DNA from 3 places in the Arthrobacter sp. TMP15 genome. Region 3 is predicted to be linked to each of the others. Evidence: predicted binding sites of a transcription regulator. Region 3 holds the regulator's gene; each other region holds the start of a gene.
The links. The regulator LexA, encoded in region 3, represses DNA repair genes until DNA is damaged. The targets are predictions, from matches to a motif close to TCGAACANNTGTTCGA.
Positions count from the first base shown of each region.

Region 1: a site for LexA is predicted at 3,302-3,317, ahead of AAFM46_RS00450 (DUF222 domain-containing protein). Genes of this name have one in related genera too.
Region 2: a site for LexA is predicted at 2,423-2,438, ahead of AAFM46_RS13380 (DUF222 domain-containing protein). Genes of this name have one in related genera too.

Region 1 covers NZ_CP154262.1:106,849-112,818, forward strand. The annotation lists gene AAFM46_RS00445 (DUF2079 domain-containing protein) at 1-815, opposite strand, end outside; gene AAFM46_RS00450 (DUF222 domain-containing protein) at 872-3,259, opposite strand; gene AAFM46_RS00455 (DUF456 domain-containing protein) at 3,530-4,030, shown strand; gene AAFM46_RS00460 (thioesterase family protein) at 4,075-4,617, shown strand; gene AAFM46_RS00465 (hypothetical protein) at 4,713-5,177, opposite strand; gene AAFM46_RS00470 (GNAT family protein) at 5,403-5,970, shown strand, end outside.
Region 2 covers NZ_CP154262.1:2,983,863-2,989,832, forward strand. The annotation lists gene AAFM46_RS13380 (DUF222 domain-containing protein) at 77-2,380, opposite strand; gene AAFM46_RS13385 (ABC-F family ATP-binding cassette domain-containing protein) at 2,581-4,167, opposite strand; gene AAFM46_RS13390 (diaminopimelate dehydrogenase) at 4,424-5,410, shown strand; partial or broken gene AAFM46_RS13395 (C-terminal helicase domain-containing protein) at 5,407-5,679, opposite strand; gene AAFM46_RS13400 (hypothetical protein) at 5,962-5,970, opposite strand, start outside.
Region 3 covers NZ_CP154262.1:1,280,618-1,286,587, reverse strand. The annotation lists gene AAFM46_RS05635 (histidinol-phosphate transaminase) at 1-1,010, opposite strand, end outside; gene AAFM46_RS05630 (LysM peptidoglycan-binding domain-containing protein) at 1,354-1,890, opposite strand; gene lexA (transcriptional repressor LexA) at 2,221-2,910, shown strand; gene AAFM46_RS05620 (ATP-dependent DNA helicase) at 3,354-5,381, opposite strand; gene hflX (GTPase HflX) at 5,374-5,970, opposite strand, start outside.

The DNA of each region.
Region 1 (5,970 bases), 1.2 Mb from region 3:
AGTGAGCCCGGGTCGCGGAGTAGCCCATTGATATTCAGCTGGCTTTGATACGCCCACTGGTCCCCGGGGTTCATGGCCGGCAAGATGACTTTGGTTGCGAGCACAAACCAAGCAACACCCCAGAGGGAGAGCCATAGGCCTGCTGCGGTCCGGGCGCGCCATGCCATGACAAGGCCGATAACAAACACTGTCAGACCCAGATCTTCTTTGACAAACACAAGCAGGGACGCCCAGATCCATACAGATCGCCACCGCTCGTCAAGTAGGGCAACTAGTGAGAGTGCCAGCAACGGGACCGCGAAAGCAACCTCGTGGAACTGGGAATCGACCGCTGATGCCAGTCCCCAGCTCAGCGCGTAGCCGATCCCGATGCACACGCCGGGGAGTTTTCCTAGCCGCTTAATTGCGTAGTGGCACACAATCAGGACGGAGAGGGCCAGCAATACGTTTTGTATCACGAGCAATGTATAGGCGCTGGGGAATAGGCGATAAACGGGTGCGAGAAGGACGAGGAGGGGGTGGAAGTGATCGCCTAATAGGTTGTAACCCTCGCCCTTGAGGCTCACGATGGGCGGACTGAAGTTCGCGTAGGACTTGGCCAATTGAGTGAAGATACCCAGATCCCACGAGCGGATGGTGAAGCTCCGCCATTGCAGCCAGGAGAATATTGAATACACGGTGAGAGAGAGTATGCCCACCAAACTGGAAAGGATGATGGGGTGCGTGGCCGAGCGGGCAAAAGCTGTAGGTCGCCGCAGAAAGGCTGAGGCAGAGCGGGCACCTGCTGGGGGGATGTTCTTTTGCAGTGTGGTCACACAGAAAGTCTAGGCCGCAGGTACTTCACTCCCGTGCATTGTTAACGCCGACGTGGCTACTTGTGGCGTTTTTTGTGGTGTTTGGTGGTGTTTTCTTTTGGTGGGTTGAGGGTGTGGTTGATGTGTTTTTTGAGCCAGGTGGGGTATTGGGTGCGTTGGGGTTCTTGATGTTGGGGTTTTTGGTAGTTCCCTGATGGGGTGATCCAGCCGATGCGTCCGTCGGGGGTGGGTTGAGGGGTCCAGCCACGAAGACGAATGTTTTGCCGGTGTGGTTCTTGATAGCGGCGGTAGTTACCGTGGCGGTCTTTATCGTCCTTGAAGTGCTTGAGGCGGTGGTGACGTGCGCAGGCAGGGCGAAGATTAGTCATGGCCGTGGTCCCCCCGTGTTCCCACGCGTTCAGGTGATCCAGCTCAGTGTCCATTACTGGATAAGGACAATTAGGGATGTAACAACCCCCAGTCAGGGCTTGCAGCACAGCTTTTTCAGCGTTGCTAAGTGTGTACCGGTCAGGGTTCAACGCTAACGCTTCCCCACTGATCGGATCGGTGAGCACGCGCAGGAACGTGTGTGAGGCTGCCATGAGTTTCCTTGCGATTTCTTCTGGTACCGGACCGGTGCCGATACCCACAAGCTCCGCGGGCTCATCAGTTATCCCTAACAAGCCCAGGAAAGGAACCTTCAGGAGAATCAATGCCTTTGGTAGCGGCGGATCCGTAATGACTTTCCCCTGAGCCAGTGCGTGAAGCTGGTCTAAGTATTCTTGTTGCTGATCTTCCACGATCCCGTCAATGACCCCATTGACGAAACCTGACCCATCCCCCACTAACTCCCCCACCACCAGAACATCCACCCCAACATCTACACCAGCATCTACACCACTATCGCCAGCGACGTCCTGGGCAAGGGCAGGGTGCGCATCATCCACCGCACTGCCCTCACCACCTAATCCCCTCCCAGCCCCCTTCTCAGCCGCGGGGCGCTCTTGAACAGGGAGGTACCCCTGAATCGGGTTACCTGGATTATGCAGGGAGTCAGCCTCACGTCCAAGGCAGGATTCACGCACGTCACCACCTATGGCACCACCACCTATGGCACCACCGCCTGTGGCATCACGGTCTTTGGGGTCAGGGTCTGTGGTTACGTGAGTGTTGGGGTCAGGATCTGTGTGTGTCCAGATAGGCTCCGGATCAACCAACCTCACCCCAAAGCCCGAGCTAAATCCCCCGGAACTACTCTCGCTAGTACAGTGCCCGGAAGTACCAGCACTGCCACCGCGGTGACCCCAGTCAGGAGCGTTGCTGCTGGTGCTGGTCTTGCTGGTGCCGGGCCTGGAACTGCTGTCAGGAGCGTTGCTGCGATCGTTGTTGTTCCGATCGTCGTTGTTGCGCTCAGGAGCGTTGGTGCTGGTGCTGGTCTTGCTGGTGTTGTTACTGCCGGTCTTGGTGTAGTTGTTGGCGGGTAGTTCTTGGCCCATCAGTAGTAGTGCAGCAACGTCAACACGAAGTTGATCCAGAGTTCTGTATTCCCCACGATCTCCCCCAACCCCATTCCCAGAACCGGAACCATGACCGGAGCTGGGGTCGGGGCCGGGGTTAGGGTGTGGTGTGGGGTGGGTGTTGGTGTGGTTTTTGATGGCTCGTGCTGTGCGGGTGCAGTGCGTCATGATTCCTGCTGCGGCCAGGGTGGGTAGATGCAGGCTTAGCCAGGACATCCCGTCGCGGCCTTCTTCGCAGAACATTTTACGCCGTGTGAAGGCTTCCTTGGTGGCGGTGGTGAGGGTATCTGGGAATGTTGACTCACGGGCCCGGCGGGCTTTGGAGGCAAACACTGATGCGGTAGCCCCGGGTGCTAGCACCAGCAATCGGGTCTGGAAAGCGGCGACTTCAGGGGCACTGATGCCACTGCTCTCTTTGACAGTGGTGATCTCATCAGCGATCGTGCATGCGTGCCGCCAAGATAAAACCCCTGCTTGTAAAGCCTTGAACGTGACTGGGTGTTTTAGAACCTCCACGCAGTGATGCGTGAGTGCGGCAGCTGTTCGTTCAGGGATCCCTAAGACCAAAGCTGCTTCCAACACGGCACTACTTTGCGCTAGTGATGATTGGTTCCGGTCTAGATCAACTAAAACTCGTTCTACTTCTACCGCACCCATTAATCGTCCCAACAGGGCCGCTTTACACGCCGCGGTAGCGTCTTCTAAACGCTTCACTACCGCCAAAGCGGCGATAGCACCATCATGAACACCACGCACCACACCTAACTGAGAGGGCGGCTCCGGCTGTGGCGGGGGAAAGCCAATCAGTGGCGGTAATCCTGCCAAGGATGGATTGTCAGTGCCGAAGGGTTCAATAGAAGGAAGAGCGGCTATCGCACCAAGGAGTGCGGCCACATCCTGTGTGGCTTCCTCGCCCCGTTCCCCGGGGGCCATCACCGGAATACTCATACCACAAGTCTACGCCCGTCGTGACCGAAACGCTATAGTTCCTAGAAGAAACATTCTAAGCAATATCTACTCAGACCCCACCACGCCTCAGCTACACAAGCCGAAACCCGAGCCGTACCCACCCCCACAACGCAAGAACCGCCGTCGTCCCCCAACCAACAGCACCAAGCATTGGAAGTCCGCAGGAAAAGCGCGCAAAGGGATTTGGCGCAGGGGGAGCCACCTTCACAAAAGCAGTAAGCCGCAGAAAATAAATGGGATCATTGCAGGATGGACGCTCAGATTATTTGGACAATTATTTGCGGATTGGCAATAGCGGTTGGGGCCGCGGGCATTATCATTCCCGTGCTTCCTGGCAGCATATTGATCGCCGTCAGCCTGTTCGTTTGGGCGCTGGTGTTGGGGTCTCCGCTGGGGTGGGTTATTTTCGGTATCGGCTTACTGTTTGTTGCGGCGGGCATGGTCTCGAGTGCTGTGCTGACGGGCCGCGTCATGAAGGAACGCTCCATACCTGGGCGGTCTGTGTTGATCGGCGTGGTTTTGGGCGTTGTAGGTTTCTTTGTAATTCCAGTGGTGGGCTTACTGGTGGGCTTTGTTCTGGGCCTGTTTCTCTCGGAATTTGCTCGAAAGAAAGAAGTGGGACCCGCTATCTCTTCATCGCTTGCAGCTTTGAGGGCCATGGGGCTGGGGATACTGGCAGAATTTGGCTTTGCGGCCATGGCCGCAGGCACGTGGGTCACAGGGGTTTTGATTTACTTTGTAAACAGGTAGACATGCTCAAGCTGCATTATGTTACTAGCAAGTAACATGTAGTCATGCACCTCTTATTGCGTACTCTCTTTCATATTTTCTGTTCATGGCGCAGACCTCCCGCGACACTGTGGGGCAACTCGAGCGTGCCCATGCGTGTATGGCCAAGCGACATAGATGTAGCGCGTCACCTGAACAACGGTATGTACTTCTCCCTGATGGATTTGGGCCGTATGGATCTGATAGTCCGCAGCGGGGCATGGAAGAAAATGCTGCGCCGGGGCTGGAGTCCCGTATCAGGGGCGGAAACTATATCTTTTAGAAAGTCGCTGCAACTGTGGCAAAAATACTCCATGGAGACGCGGATTATCGGCACCGATGAGCGGGGCTTCTATTTTGAGCAACGAATGGTGGTAACTGGCGAGATTTACGCTCAGTCCATCGTGTGGATGCGCTTTGTAGGTAAGGGACGACCCATCCCCATGGAACAGCTGCTTGAGGTCTTTGGGCTGCCGCCGCAGGGTCTCCAGCTTCCAGCATGGGTGCACCAATGGCAGGCAAACAATGCGCTGCCCAGCGCCCGCAACCCGGCTCCACACAATTGGTGAGCCAGAAGGTGTGAGCTAAAAGATGTGCGCCACAGTCTTTACGGGCCGCGCAACTGGGTGAAGCGCGCTAGTGAGCCGCCTGGGGAAAGCCAACTCTAGGGGACGTCGAATGCCACGTTGATGTTCGCCATCCTGCCGCCGCAGCGCTCGTTGCCTGACACGCGTGTCCAGTTCAGTGCCGTGGATTGGGTAGCCAAGAGCTTGCCGTCTTGGTCGTAGACCCTGAAACTAACAGCTGTGGGAGGTGGCGCACCCAAGACCAGCAGCCACGATCCGTCCCTTTGCTGGGTGAGGATGCGCGAGTCTCCGAGAGAGCTCTTGGCGAACGTGGGAGAGGTCGGGACACAATCCGCGTCCGGACAAGCAGTGACTGCTGCAGCCTTGACGCTGCCGCTGTTTCCCAATGACAGTGAGAGGTTGTTATCCCATGTGGGAGAGGGGCACGGGGCGCTGTCGCGGTCCAGTACTATTGCGCCGATGATGAAGGCCATACAAAAAGCGGAAACGAGTGGAACCAGAATGAGTTCCACGCGTCGGCGAGTTGTTGGAGCGGCAGGCATGAAGCCATGTTATCGAACGAGTCTGACTGTTTGCCGCGAGAGATAGCGCCTGAGGCGGCTCCTGAACTAGGGCCTGAACTAGGGCCTGAACCAGCGCCTGAACCGGCCTCTGACCAACGGTTCAGCCGGCTCGAACACCTAGCAGGACGCGGGTGGGGAGCGCAATATATCTATTGGCAGATGCTGTTCGGGCCTGACGCGGGGGAATTCCATTAGGATCTGAACATGTCTTGTGAGACTTCAAAGGTCCCCATCCCCGCACAGCCGATCTATCCGTTCCATACTCAAGTCCATGCTCAAGTCCCTGCCAAAGCGCCTGCCAAATCCTCTGCCAAGGCGCCAGCAGACTGCGGGGCGGAAGACATCCGCCTCCGCCCCATCGCGGTGGCGGATGCGCCGGCCGTGAACGCATATAGGTCGCTGGCAGAAGTGGCAAGATATCTCCCGCACCCTCCGCAGTCCTTGGTCGACACCGAATTGACGGTTGATGCAATGGTTGCCCAACGTGATTTTGCCACCCCCGGACAGTGGTTGGATCTGGCCGTTGAGCTGGGATCTTCCCCTGAAATCGTGGGAGAGGTACTGCTGAAGTGGGATGGCGATAATTGGCGGCGGGGAGAAATCGGTTTCGTTTTCAGCCCCACAGTCCAAGGTCGCGGTGTGGCCTTCGCTGCATGTACCGCAGCGTTGGACCTTGCCTTCAACCACTTTGGATGGCACCGGGTAGAGGGGATTTGCGATGACAGGAATGAAAAGTCAGCATCCCTGATGACCCGGCTGGGGATGCGCTTGG
Region 2 (5,970 bases), 1.7 Mb from region 3:
CACATCAGAAATTCGATGCTTAGCAACGGGAAAATACACCACTCCACGGGGCGTAACCCTGCTGTAACTGGGGCAACTATGGATTGTGGCGTTTTTTGTGGTGTTTGGTGGTGTTTTCTTTTGGTGGGTTGAGGGTGTGGTTGATGTGTTTTTTGAGCCAGGTGGGGTATTGGGTGCGTTGGGGTTCTTGATGTTGGGGTTTTTGGTAGTTCCCTGATGGGGTGATCCAGCCGATGCGTCCGTCGGGGGTGGGTTGAGGGGTCCAGCCACGAAGACGAATGTTTTGCCGGTGTGGTTCTTGATAGCGGCGGTAGTTACCGTGGCGGTCTTTATCGTCCTTGAAGTGCTTGAGGCGGTGGTGACGTGCGCAGGCAGGACGAAGATTAGTCATGGCCGTGGTCCCCCCGTGTTCCCACGCGTTCAGGTGATCCAGCTCAGTGTCCATTACTGGATAAGGACAATTAGGGATGTAACAACCCCCAGTCAGGGCTTGCAGCACAGCTTTTTCAGCGTTACTAAGTGTGTACCGGTCCGGGTTCAACGCTAATGCTTCCCCACTGATCGGATCGGTGAGCACGCGCAGGAACGTGTGTGAGGCTGCCATGAGTTTCCTTGCGATTTCTTCTGGTATCGGACCGGTGCCGATACCCACAAGCTCCGCGGGCTCATCAGTTATCCCTAACAAGCCTAGGAAAGGAACCTTCAGGAGAATCAATGCCTTTGGTAGCGGCGGATCCGTAATGACTTTCCCCTGAGCCAGTGCGTGAAGCTGGTCTAAGTATTCTTGTTGCTGATCTTCCACGATCCCGTCAATGACCCCATTGACGAAACCTGAACCATCCCCCACTAACTCCCCCACCACCAGAACATCCACCCCAACATCTACTCCAGTATCTGCTCCGCTATCGCCAGCATCTACTCCAGTATCGCCAGCGACGTCCTGGGCAAGGGTAGGGTGCGCATCATCCACCGCACTGCCCTCACCACCTAATCCCTTCCCAGCCCCCTTCTCAGCCGCGGGGCGCTCTTGAACAGGGAGGTACCCCTGAATCGGGTTACCTGGATTATGCAGGGAGTCAGCCTCACGTCCAGGGCAGGATTCACGCACGTCACCACCTGTGGCATCACGGTCTTTGGGGTCAGGGTCTGTGGTTACGTGGGTGTTGGGGTCAGGATCTGTGTGTGTCCAGATAGGCTCCGGATCAACCAACCTCACCCCAAAGCCCGAGCTAGATCCCCCGGAACTACTCTCGCTAGTACAGTGCCCGGAAGCACCAGCACTGCCACCGCGGTGACCCCAGTCAGGAACGTTGCTGCTGGTGCTGGTCTTGCTGGTGTTGTTACTGCCGGTCTTGGTGTAGTTATTGGCGGGTAGTTCTTGGCCCATCAGTAGTAGTGCAGCAACGTCAACACGAAGTTGATCCAGAGTTCTGTATTCCCCACGATCTCCCCCAACCCCATTCCCAGAACCGGAACCATGACCGGAGCTGGGGTCGGCCCCATTCCCAAAACTGGGGTCGGGGCCGGGGTTAGGGTGTGGTGTGGGGTGGGTGTTGGTGTGGTTTTTGATGGCTCGTGCTGTGCGGGTGCAGTGCGTCATGATTCCTGCTGCGGCCAGGGTGGGTAGATGCAGGCTTAGCCAGGACATCCCGTCGCGGCCTTCTTCGCAGAACATTTTACGCCGTGTGAAGGCTTCCTTGGTGGCGGTGGTGAGGGTATCTGGGAATGTTGACTCACGGGCTCGGCGGGCTTTGGAGGCAAACATTGATGCGGTAGCCCCGGGTGCTAGCACCAGCAATCGGGTCTGGAAAGCGGCGACTTCAGGGGCACTGATGCTACTGCTCTCTTTGACAGTGGTGATCTCATCAGCGATCGTGCATGCGTGCCGCCAGGATAAAACCCCTGCTTGTAAAGCCTTGAACGTGACTGGGTGTTTTAGAACCTCCACGCAGTGATGCGTGAGTGCGGCAGCTGTTCGTTCAGGGATCCCTAAGACCAAAGCTGCTTCCAACACGGCACTACTTTGCGCTAGCGATGATTGGTTCCGGTCTAGATCAACTAAAACTCGTTCTACTTCTACCGCACCCATTAATCGTCCCAACAGGGCCGCTTTACACGCCGCGGTAGCGTCTTCTAAACGCTTCACTACCGCCAGAGCGGCGATAGCACCATCATGAACACCACGCACCACACCTAACTGAGAGGGCGGCTCCGGTTGTGGCGGGGGGAAGTCAATCAGTGGCGGTAATCCTGCCAAGGATGGATTGTCAGTGCCGAAGGGTTCAATAGAGGGAAGAGCGGCTATCGCACCAAGGAGTGCGGCCACATCCTGTGTGGCTTCCTCGCCCCGTTCCCCGGGGGCCATCACCGGAATACTCATACCACAAGTCTACGCCCGTCGTGACCGAAACGCTATAGTTCCTAGAAGAAACATTCTAAGCAATATCTACTCAGACCCCACCACGCCTCAGCTACACAAGCCGAAACCCGAGCCGAAACCCGACCCGCACCCACCCCCACAACGCAAGAACCGCCGTCGTCCGCCAACCAACAGCACCAACTCCTCCAGCAGATCCGACGCTAGGCCCCATGAACTGCAATCCCACCCGGCGCCTCCGCGTTGAACACTAGGCGGCGATTGGCGATCTTGTCAGTGAAGAACCTGTCGTGGCTCACAACCAAAACCGCCCCGGGAAAATGCAGCAACGCTCGCTCCATGACCTGAGTGCTGGACATGTCCAGGTGGTTGGTGGGCTCATCAAGGACCAGTACGGACGCGCCAGAAAGCAGACATTGGGCCATGGCGACGCGGGCACGCTGGCCACCTGAGAGATTCCCGATGCGCTGCTTCAAATCAGCCTCGGAGAACTGGAACATGGCCAGAAACCTGTTGACGGATTTTTTAGTAGCGGTCAGGGCAAGGCTGTCGGGCATGGCGTTGACCGCATGGGTAACGGTGTCCTCCGGGTCAAGCTCGTCAAGAACCTGGTTGTAGGAGACCAGCCCGCCGCCCTTCGCCCAAGTGACGTAACCGGAATCGGCAGGCTCCTCCCCCGTCAAAGCCCGCAACAGCGTTGACTTGCCCGAACCGTTGGAGCCCAGCACCACGATCCTGTTTCCCCTGCGAATCTCAAAACTAAGGTCGCTAAACAGGGTGCGCTCCCCGTAAGACTTCGTCAGTGACTCCACCCGGCACAGCACATCCTTGACGTGCAGACCACCGTAAATTTCGGTAATGATCTTATCCACTGGCCGCGGCGCACGCGATTTCTTGATCTTTGAAAGCTTGGAATCGAGCCCCTTTGTGGCACCCTTAGCGGCCTCACGCCGATCAGAAATCCCCTCGGCTTCGAAGGCGAGCAGCTCGGATTCATGCATAAACTGGCTCTCAAGGCTCTTAAGCCGGAATTGCTTGGCTACCACGTACTGGGCAAAATTGCCGGGGTACTCATGCAAGTGGTAATTCTCCAGTTCGATGATGCGGGTGACCACTGAGTCAAGGAATTTCCTATCATGGGAGACGATGATCGCCGCACCCTTGAAGTTCTTAAACCAGGCTTCCAGCCATTCAACTCCCGCCACATCTAGGTAGTTTGTGGGCTCGTCGAGCAGTAGTACCTCGGGGGCCTCCAACAGAATCTTGGCCAAGGCCGCACGGTTGCGCCAACCGCCCGAAAGATCGTCAATGGGGCACACCCGGTGCGCTTCATTGAAGCCAAGTGTAGTCAGCACCTTGTCGATGGAACGCTGATAATCCCAGCCATCTAGCCGGTCCATATCAGCAAAAAGCTCGGACTGCCGGTGGATCAGCCGGTCCATTTCCACCTCGGCCTGATTGAGCGCAAGCGCAGCATCGATCTCCGCAAGCTCAGCCTCAATTTCAAGGACGTGCGCAAACACGTCTTCTAGCACCTCTAGAATGGTTGACTTTCCATTGAGCTCGGAAAACTGGGAAAAGTAACCGATCTTTGTACCCAGCTCAATGCTGACTGTGCCGGTGTCCGGCTCCACCTGATCCATGACGAGCTTGAGCAGCGTGGACTTTCCCGAGCCATTACGCCCGATCAAACCCACCCGATCCCCTGCTTCCAACTTGAAAAACGTCTCGCGAAGCACCTGAACCTTGTCAAAGCGGACGCTAACATCGTTCAAACGGATCAAGCTCATGGGTGTGTTCCTTTTATTGCAGATGTAGGTAGATGGCGGGGCCGGGAAAACACCCACCATCATTTTACCGCTGAACCGTGACGCGATCTCCGCATGGAGAACGACGCCGGGGGAGACAAGGCGGGCCACGCACGTAGGCGACGCGAACGTTCATAGGAGAGCAGTCCGCCTAGGCCTGGCTACGCTGCAGCCTGTACGGTTATTTCTAATGACGCGGCCGCCAAAGAGGGCAGCCCAATCGATGAATGGAGATTAGATGAGCGCGCCAATTCGTATTGGAATTGCTGGTTACGGAAACTTGGGTCGTGGCGTTGAGGCTGCGATCGCCAAAAACACGGATATGAACCTGGCTGGTATCTACACCCGCCGCAATCCGGCCGATCTGTTACCGCTGAATGCTGGGGCAGCCGTGTACTCCATGGATGATTTGGCCAGTCACGCAAATGACATCGACGTGCTGATCCTGTGCGGAGGATCCAAGTCAGACCTACCCGAGCAGGGCCCGGTATTGGCTGCGTTGTTTAATACTGTGGACAGTTTTGATACGCACGCGCGAATCCCAGAGTACTTCGCTTCCGTGGATACCCCAGCGCTGGCCAACTCCAAGACTGCCTTGATCTCTGCGGGCTGGGATCCGGGCATGTTTTCCATTAACCGTGTGTACGGTGAGGCCTTGTTGCCCGACGGCGAAACTTACACTTTCTGGGGCCGCGGGCTGAGCCAGGGGCACTCGGACGCTATCCGTCGCGTTTCGGGGGTGGCTGGCGGAGTGCAGTACACCCTGCCATCGGAAGCGGCTATTGAGGAAGTACGCAGCGGCTCGCGGCCGGAGCTCACAACGCGTCAGAAGCACACCCGCGAATGTTTTGTAGTGTTGGCAGAGGGAGCATCCGAAGACGCCGTCCGTGCCGAGATTGTGGGGATGGAACACTATTTTGACCAGTATGACACCACAGTGAACTTCATTTCCGCCGAAGAATTGGCACGCGATCATGCAGCCATGCCCCATGGAGGGTTCGTTATTCGTAGCGGAAACACTACCGCCGGGCACTCCCAGGTGATCGAGTACTCGCTGGCGTTAGAAAGCAACCCGGAGTTCACCTCCAGCGTGTTGGTTGCCTATGCTCGCGCCGTGCACCGCATGAATCAGTCCGGTCAGTTTGGTGCTAAAACCGTTTTCGACGTGGCCCCCGGACTACTCTCACCTAAATCCGCGGAGCAACTGCGCGCCCAACAGCTCTAGGGGAAATCCATGGCGGAGGTGAATAGTTTTGCCTTCCTTTTCTTCAGCGCCATGACTTTCTCCTCGATCGTGTCCTTGGCCACCAACCGGTAGACCACGACATTTTTAGTCTGTTCCATCCGGTGGGTGCGGTCTGCGGCCTGATTTTCCGCGGCAGGATCCCACCAAGGATCCAGCAGAAAGCAGTAGTCGGTTTCTGCGAGGTTTAGGCCAAAGCCAACCGATTTTAAACTGTTCAGAAACATCGGTGCGGTTCCTGGCTTGAACTTCTCGTTGGCCTCGCCATGCTTGCTGGTTTAGCCGGCCAAATAGGCGTACGCAATGACAGCTGCGATCAGACGTTCCCAGGTTTTGCCCAGAAAGATTGTGAACTGGCCAAAAATAGTGCCCGGCGTCCCTCGCCACCATATCTTCAAGCTGTTCACATAAGATCTCGAGCTTGCTGGACGCAGCAATGGCGTACTTCGGGTCAACTAAGGAGGCGTCCAAGCTTAACATCAGCAGCGTAGTGAGGGAGTGAAAAATGGCAAATTGCTTCTTTTCCATGTCGTCTACCAAGC
Region 3 (5,970 bases):
CCAACGTCACGTATCAAAACACCCTGAGCCAGGAGGGCTTCCCAAACCTCATGAGGTTTTTCAAGTCCGCCAAAGAAGACAAAGTTTGAATCCGACGGTGCTGGGGAGAGTCCCAACAGTGTTAGTCCTTCAACGATCCGATCCCGCTGGATCTTGATCCGCTCCACGTTGGCCAGCAATGACGTTGCATTCCGTAGGGCGGCAACCGCTGTAGCCTGCGTGATGGCCGAGAGGTGGTAGGGCAGCCGGACTAAACGCAGTGCGTCAGTGACTTCCGCAGCTGCGGCCATGTAACCCAACCGGGCACCGGCTAATGCGAATGCCTTGCTCATAGTGCGCGAAACCAGTAGGCGTGGACGACCAGGCAAGAGGCTGAGGGCGCTGGGCGTCCCGTCATGTGCAAACTCTGCATAGGCCTCATCGACGACGACCATGGTTTGCGTTGCCTCGCCCGCGTCATAAACGGCTTTGACAACATCTAAGCCCAAGGCGGTACCCGTTGGGTTATTGGGTGAGCACAAGAAAACTATGTTGGGGCCATGGTGGCGCACCTGTGCGGCAGCTGATTCCGCGCTCAAAGCATAGTCAGTGGCTCGGTTCCCAGCCAAATAGGCTGTGCCGGTTCCGCTGGCCAAAAGTGGGTACATCGAGTACGTCGGAGGAAATCCCATAACACTGCGGCCAGGACCACCAAAAGCCTGCAGCACCTGCTGCAGCACTTCGTTGGATCCATTGGCCGCCCACAAGTTCTCTTCGACCAGCCCATGGCCTAGGTATGCTGCCAGTTCTTGACGCAAAGTAGTGAATTCTCTGTCAGGGTAGCGATTAAGGCCTTCCAGCTCGCTTGCCACCGCACTAAGAATGGCTTCTCTGGCGTCCGCAGGAACACCGAAAGTATTCTCATTGACATTCAAAAGTATTGGTACATCAAGCTGGGGTGCACCATAGGGATGCTGTCCACGCAGATCGTCACGGAGCGGCAGTTGGCTTAGGCGTTCAAACTGATCCATGGACCAAGCTTATTTGCTGAGAGCTGGAAAGTTCGAAACGGTGACGCCATGCGGACGCTATATCAGCCTCATGCTGGCATCTGTCCTCATCCAGGCTCAGCTATCCTCATCCAGGCTCTCGCATTCAGATTGCCTCCCGCAAGCGCCCTCCTGCAAACGGGAGGCTAGTCAAGCAACGTACGAATGCAACCCGCAGCCTTATTCGAACAATGAACGAATGAAATCAGCGACGTCACTCGAACGGTTGCCGAGGCGGCCGCACCTGCTAAGCAGCCAGGCCTCCAAGACTCCAAGACTCGAGCCTTGGTCCTGCTGTGGAGCCACAAGTGCTGTGAATTGCTTCTTATCTGGAAATTGGTACGTACAGGTGCTGTCCGGCCTGCAGAACTGCGCTGCCTAACTCGTTCAGGGCTACGATCTCTCGAACTACATCACGGACGTCGCCGTTTGGATTCGATGCGCGGGCGATACTCCACAGGCTATCTCCCTGCAGAACTGTCACGGACACGGCGTAATCAGCCATGTCAACGGCTGGATACTTGGCGGAGGCCTGTGCCGGAGTCGCTATCGAGCCAAGGATGATGGCCAAGGATACAAAAACCATCACCGCAGCGACTGCTATAGCTGGGATACCAAAGAGTACAAACCTGCCACGACGAGTCAACTGCACTCGCATCTGCGCGCCTTGACTCTGCACGAGCCCGTCCTTCACGACTCCGCCCTGCAAGGCTCCGCTCTGCACGTCTCCGCTCTGCACGTCTCTTACCTGTGGAGCGCTGCTCGCTCGCCCCTTGAGCCGGCTGGGGACAAAACCGCCCACGGGGAAGAAGCTTGTGTACTTGTTACTGCTTGTTGTTGCGGTGATAACCATTGCATTCATGATTTCTGGTCCTTTCGCCGTGGATCAAGATCCCTGGCCACCAACATCCATCGGATCAAATTTCCATGCTCTAAATCTTCGATAGAACGTATGTTCTAATTAGCTACTAGTACAGTTTTAGCATCTATAGACGACACTTGCCAAGGGCTGCTAGAACAAATGTTTGAAATTGCTTGGTTTGTGGCTTAAACTTGTTAGACAAGGATTGGCCGCTACATGCAGTCCACCAGCAGGCACTGACATTGTTCAGGGCAGCCACGAAAGGACCCCGGAACCATGGCGCTTCCAGAACCTCCGCACCGCATCCCTCAGGCACCTAGTCGCGCCGGTATGAAGGGACTGACAGTCCGGCAGAAGAAGATCCTGGAGTGCATACAGCGCTCCATAGCAGACAAGGGCTACCCACCCTCCATGCGTGAGATCGGCGACTCCGTGGGGCTGGCGAGCCTGTCCAGCGTCACACACCAGTTGACCCAGCTTGAACGCCACGGCTATTTACGTCGCGACCCCAAGCGCCCACGCGCAATGGAAGTCCTCATACCGCTGGTACTGGACATTGGGGAGGTAGAAATCGAGGGGGTTAGCTCTCCGTCCAAGTTACGCAGTTCAAACGGGCTGAACTTTTCCGAACTCAGCAGTTCCTCTGACACGGCATTTGTGCCACTTGTGGGACGCATCGCAGCTGGTGGACCCATCCTGGCCGATCAATCCGTGGATGACATCATGCCTCTGCCTCGGCAGATCGTGGGCAGCGGGGAACTCTTCATGCTCAGAGTCCAGGGTGATTCCATGATCGACGCCGCCATCTGTGACGGCGATTGGGTTGTTATACGCCAGCAAAAAACAGCCAACAATGGGGACATTGTGGCTGCGCTACTGGAGGATGAGGCCACCGTGAAGACATTCCGGCAACGCGATGGCCATACCTGGTTATTACCCCAGAACACCCGCTACGAACCCATCCTGGGAGATCACGCGACCATTATGGGCAAAGTGGTTTCTGTCCTTCGCAGTCTCTAGCGCCGCACAGTCTCTAGTGCCGCACGGTCTCGAGCCAGGCGCTTCGAGACTCGGCAAAGCCAGGGCTCACCAACTAGAGAACGCACCAACAAAGAGCCCTCCAATAAACAGCGCACCAATGAACAGCGCTCCGACAGACAGTGAGCGAACGGATAGTGAGCCTCAAGGGGAAACGGTCCTCATAACCACGCGCCTGCAGGCCTTGGCGCCTGAATCTCCTAACCTGAGCCGATGGTGGCCTTGATAAAGCCACCATCAGTTCCGGTGCCGAAAGACCGGTGCCGAAAGAGTGGGGCCGAAAGAGTGTAGCCAAGGAATATGCGCCGGACACAATGCCCGGCCCCGCCTTGTGGGTTTTTGTTGGTGGCTGCCCGCCACGGCTGCCTAGCACTCACTGGAGGTTGTTCGCCAATTACTGGCGCCCGGCGGCTACCGGTTGCTTACTACTTCCCTGAGAGCCGTTGCAACGCTGAAAGTGCCACGGCCCTGTCCTTTGTCGCCCAGAACGGTGGCAGGGCTGCCCGCAAGAATCCTCCATAGCTAGCGTTGGCTAGGCGGGAGTCCAGGACTGCCACAACACCCCTGTCTTCACTTGAACGAATCAAACGCCCCACACCCTGCGCTAAGCGGACAGCCGCATGAGTGGCCGAGATGGCGATAAAGCCGTCTCCACCACTTTGGGCCACCGCTCTTGCCCTGGCAGTAACCAGTGGATCATCGGGACGGGGGAAGGGAATCCTGTCTATGACAACAAGTCTGCAGGAGGCACCCTGAACATCTACTCCCTGCCAAAGCGACATCGTCCCGAAAAGGCAGGTGTCTGATTCCTCGGCAAATTCTCTAATAAGTCCTGACATCGAGGAATCACCCTGGCAAAGGATCTTTACTTTGAGCTTCTTTCGTAACTTCTCAGCCGCATCTTCTGCCGCGCGTCGCGAGGAGAATAGTGCAAGTGTTCCGCCGCCTGCAGCAGTGATGAGGGCCTCCAGTTCATCAAGCTGTTCGCCAGACATTCCAAATCCTGGTTTTTGCAGGTGAGCTGCAACATACAACATGCCTTGTTTCTGGTAGTCAAACGGAGAGCCAACGTCTGCACCAGTCCAGCTGGGGGCGCTGGGACCCAGAAGCCCCAGACCTCCAGCGGTGGCCTGAAATGATTCACCTATCGCCAGGGTGGCGGAGGTCAGCACCACTGTTCTATCTGCGAATAGGCCCTCACGTAGCTTCATGGCAACGCTCAACGGTGCAATATTGATGACTGCTGGCTCGCCTGCGTCCGCTTTTTGGTAGCCCTTTCCGGGTACGAACGTGCCAGGTCGGGAGGTCCACACCACTTCTCGAGCCTCATTGGCCGAAAGCAGGCGTTCACACAGGTCAAAGATCAAGTTCAAACGTGACCGGGCAATGGAGCGTCCACCGTCCGCTGCCGAATTACCTTCAGGCTTTGAATCCGACAACGCCGCTCGTACGGCATCACGCACTTGCTCAATCACTTGGCTTTGCTCATCATTGAGCCCGTTGGGCAGGAGCCCTTCAGCTGCGCCTGCAAAAACCATGTCCAAAGCCGTTGCGCTGGCATGAAGGGCTTCAACCGAAACGCCGGTGTGCTTGCGGGTGCTCGAGGCCGCGGCCTGCACCATCTGCACAGAGAGTTGACCGGTCACAGCGCCGGTCACTCGATCGTGGAGTTCATGTGCCTCATCTACCACCACGAGATCGTAATCAGGCAGCACAGCTATACCCTCAAAAGCGCTGATGGCAAGCATGGCGTGGTTGGTCACTACTATGTCGGCTTCCGCGCCGCGCGCACGAGCCAGTTCAGAAAAGCACTCTGTGGCGAGCGGACACTTCTGCGCGCCCAAACATTCCATAGAGGTGACCGAGACCTGCCGCCAAGCCCTGTCAGTCACACCCGGAACAAGTTCATCCCGGTCTCCCGTTTCGGTGTCCTCTGCCCATTCACGCAACCTCACCACTTCTTTACCCAGTTGCGAGGTGGGCCCCGAGCTCGCCCCTGGAAGGTGAGCAACACTGGTGTCCTCACCCAGGCTGAACAGCGCCCCTTCACCTGTGTCTTCAGTGGGGAATCCGCCGCCTAGTTTATGTTTGCAGACATAATTACTGCGCCCCTTTACCAGAGCCACATCCACGGGCCTCGGCAACACCGGGGCCAAGGCAGCCAAGAGCCGTGGTACATCGCGGCCCACAATCTGAGACTGTAACGCCAGCGTTGCCGTGGCCACAACTGCCGGCTTGTCACTGCTGAAGGCATTGACGATGAGCGGTATTAGATAGGCGAGAGACTTACCCGTGCCAGTGCCCGCCTGCACCAACAAGTGATCACCGCTTTCAATGGCGCTAACCACCCTCCGGACCATTTCGTGCTGCCCGTCGCGGCGTTGACCACCCATGGATTCAACTGCTCTGTCCAATAGTTCCAGGGCCTGCTGTGACAATTTGCTTTCAGGCATGCTGGACAAAAGGTTCAACCTCGGCAGCCAAGTCTTCGCGAACCCTCACGTTGGCCAGCGTGCCGAGCTCACCATGTTCTAAACTGATGATTTCAGCATCACTGCGATGGAGCTTGTTCAGAACATCCCCGCGTTCATAGGGGATCAACAATGTCAGCGTCACGCTTGGGTGCGGAATCGCTTCGCTAATAGCCTCAAGTAATTCCTCAATGCCCTGGCCGGTCCGCGCGGAGATCACTACTGTCCGCGGCTCATGCTGGCGAAGTCGTTCAACAACAAACGGATCAGCAATATCAGCCTTGTTCAGGATGATAATTTCAGGGATTTGCAGTGCCCCAACCTCAGCGAAGACTGCCCGAACTGCTGAGATTTGCCCCTCAGGGTCAGGGTGAGAAGCATCCACAATATGGAGTATCAGATCTGCGTCCGCTACTTCTTCAAGTGTGGATCTAAATGCTTCAACCAATTGGGTTGGTAGCGATCGGACAAATCCAACGGTGTCAACCAACGTGTAACCCAGACCATCTGAGGTCTCGGTTTTACGCACAGTGGGGTCCAGCGTGGCGAACAACGCGTTCTCCACCAACAC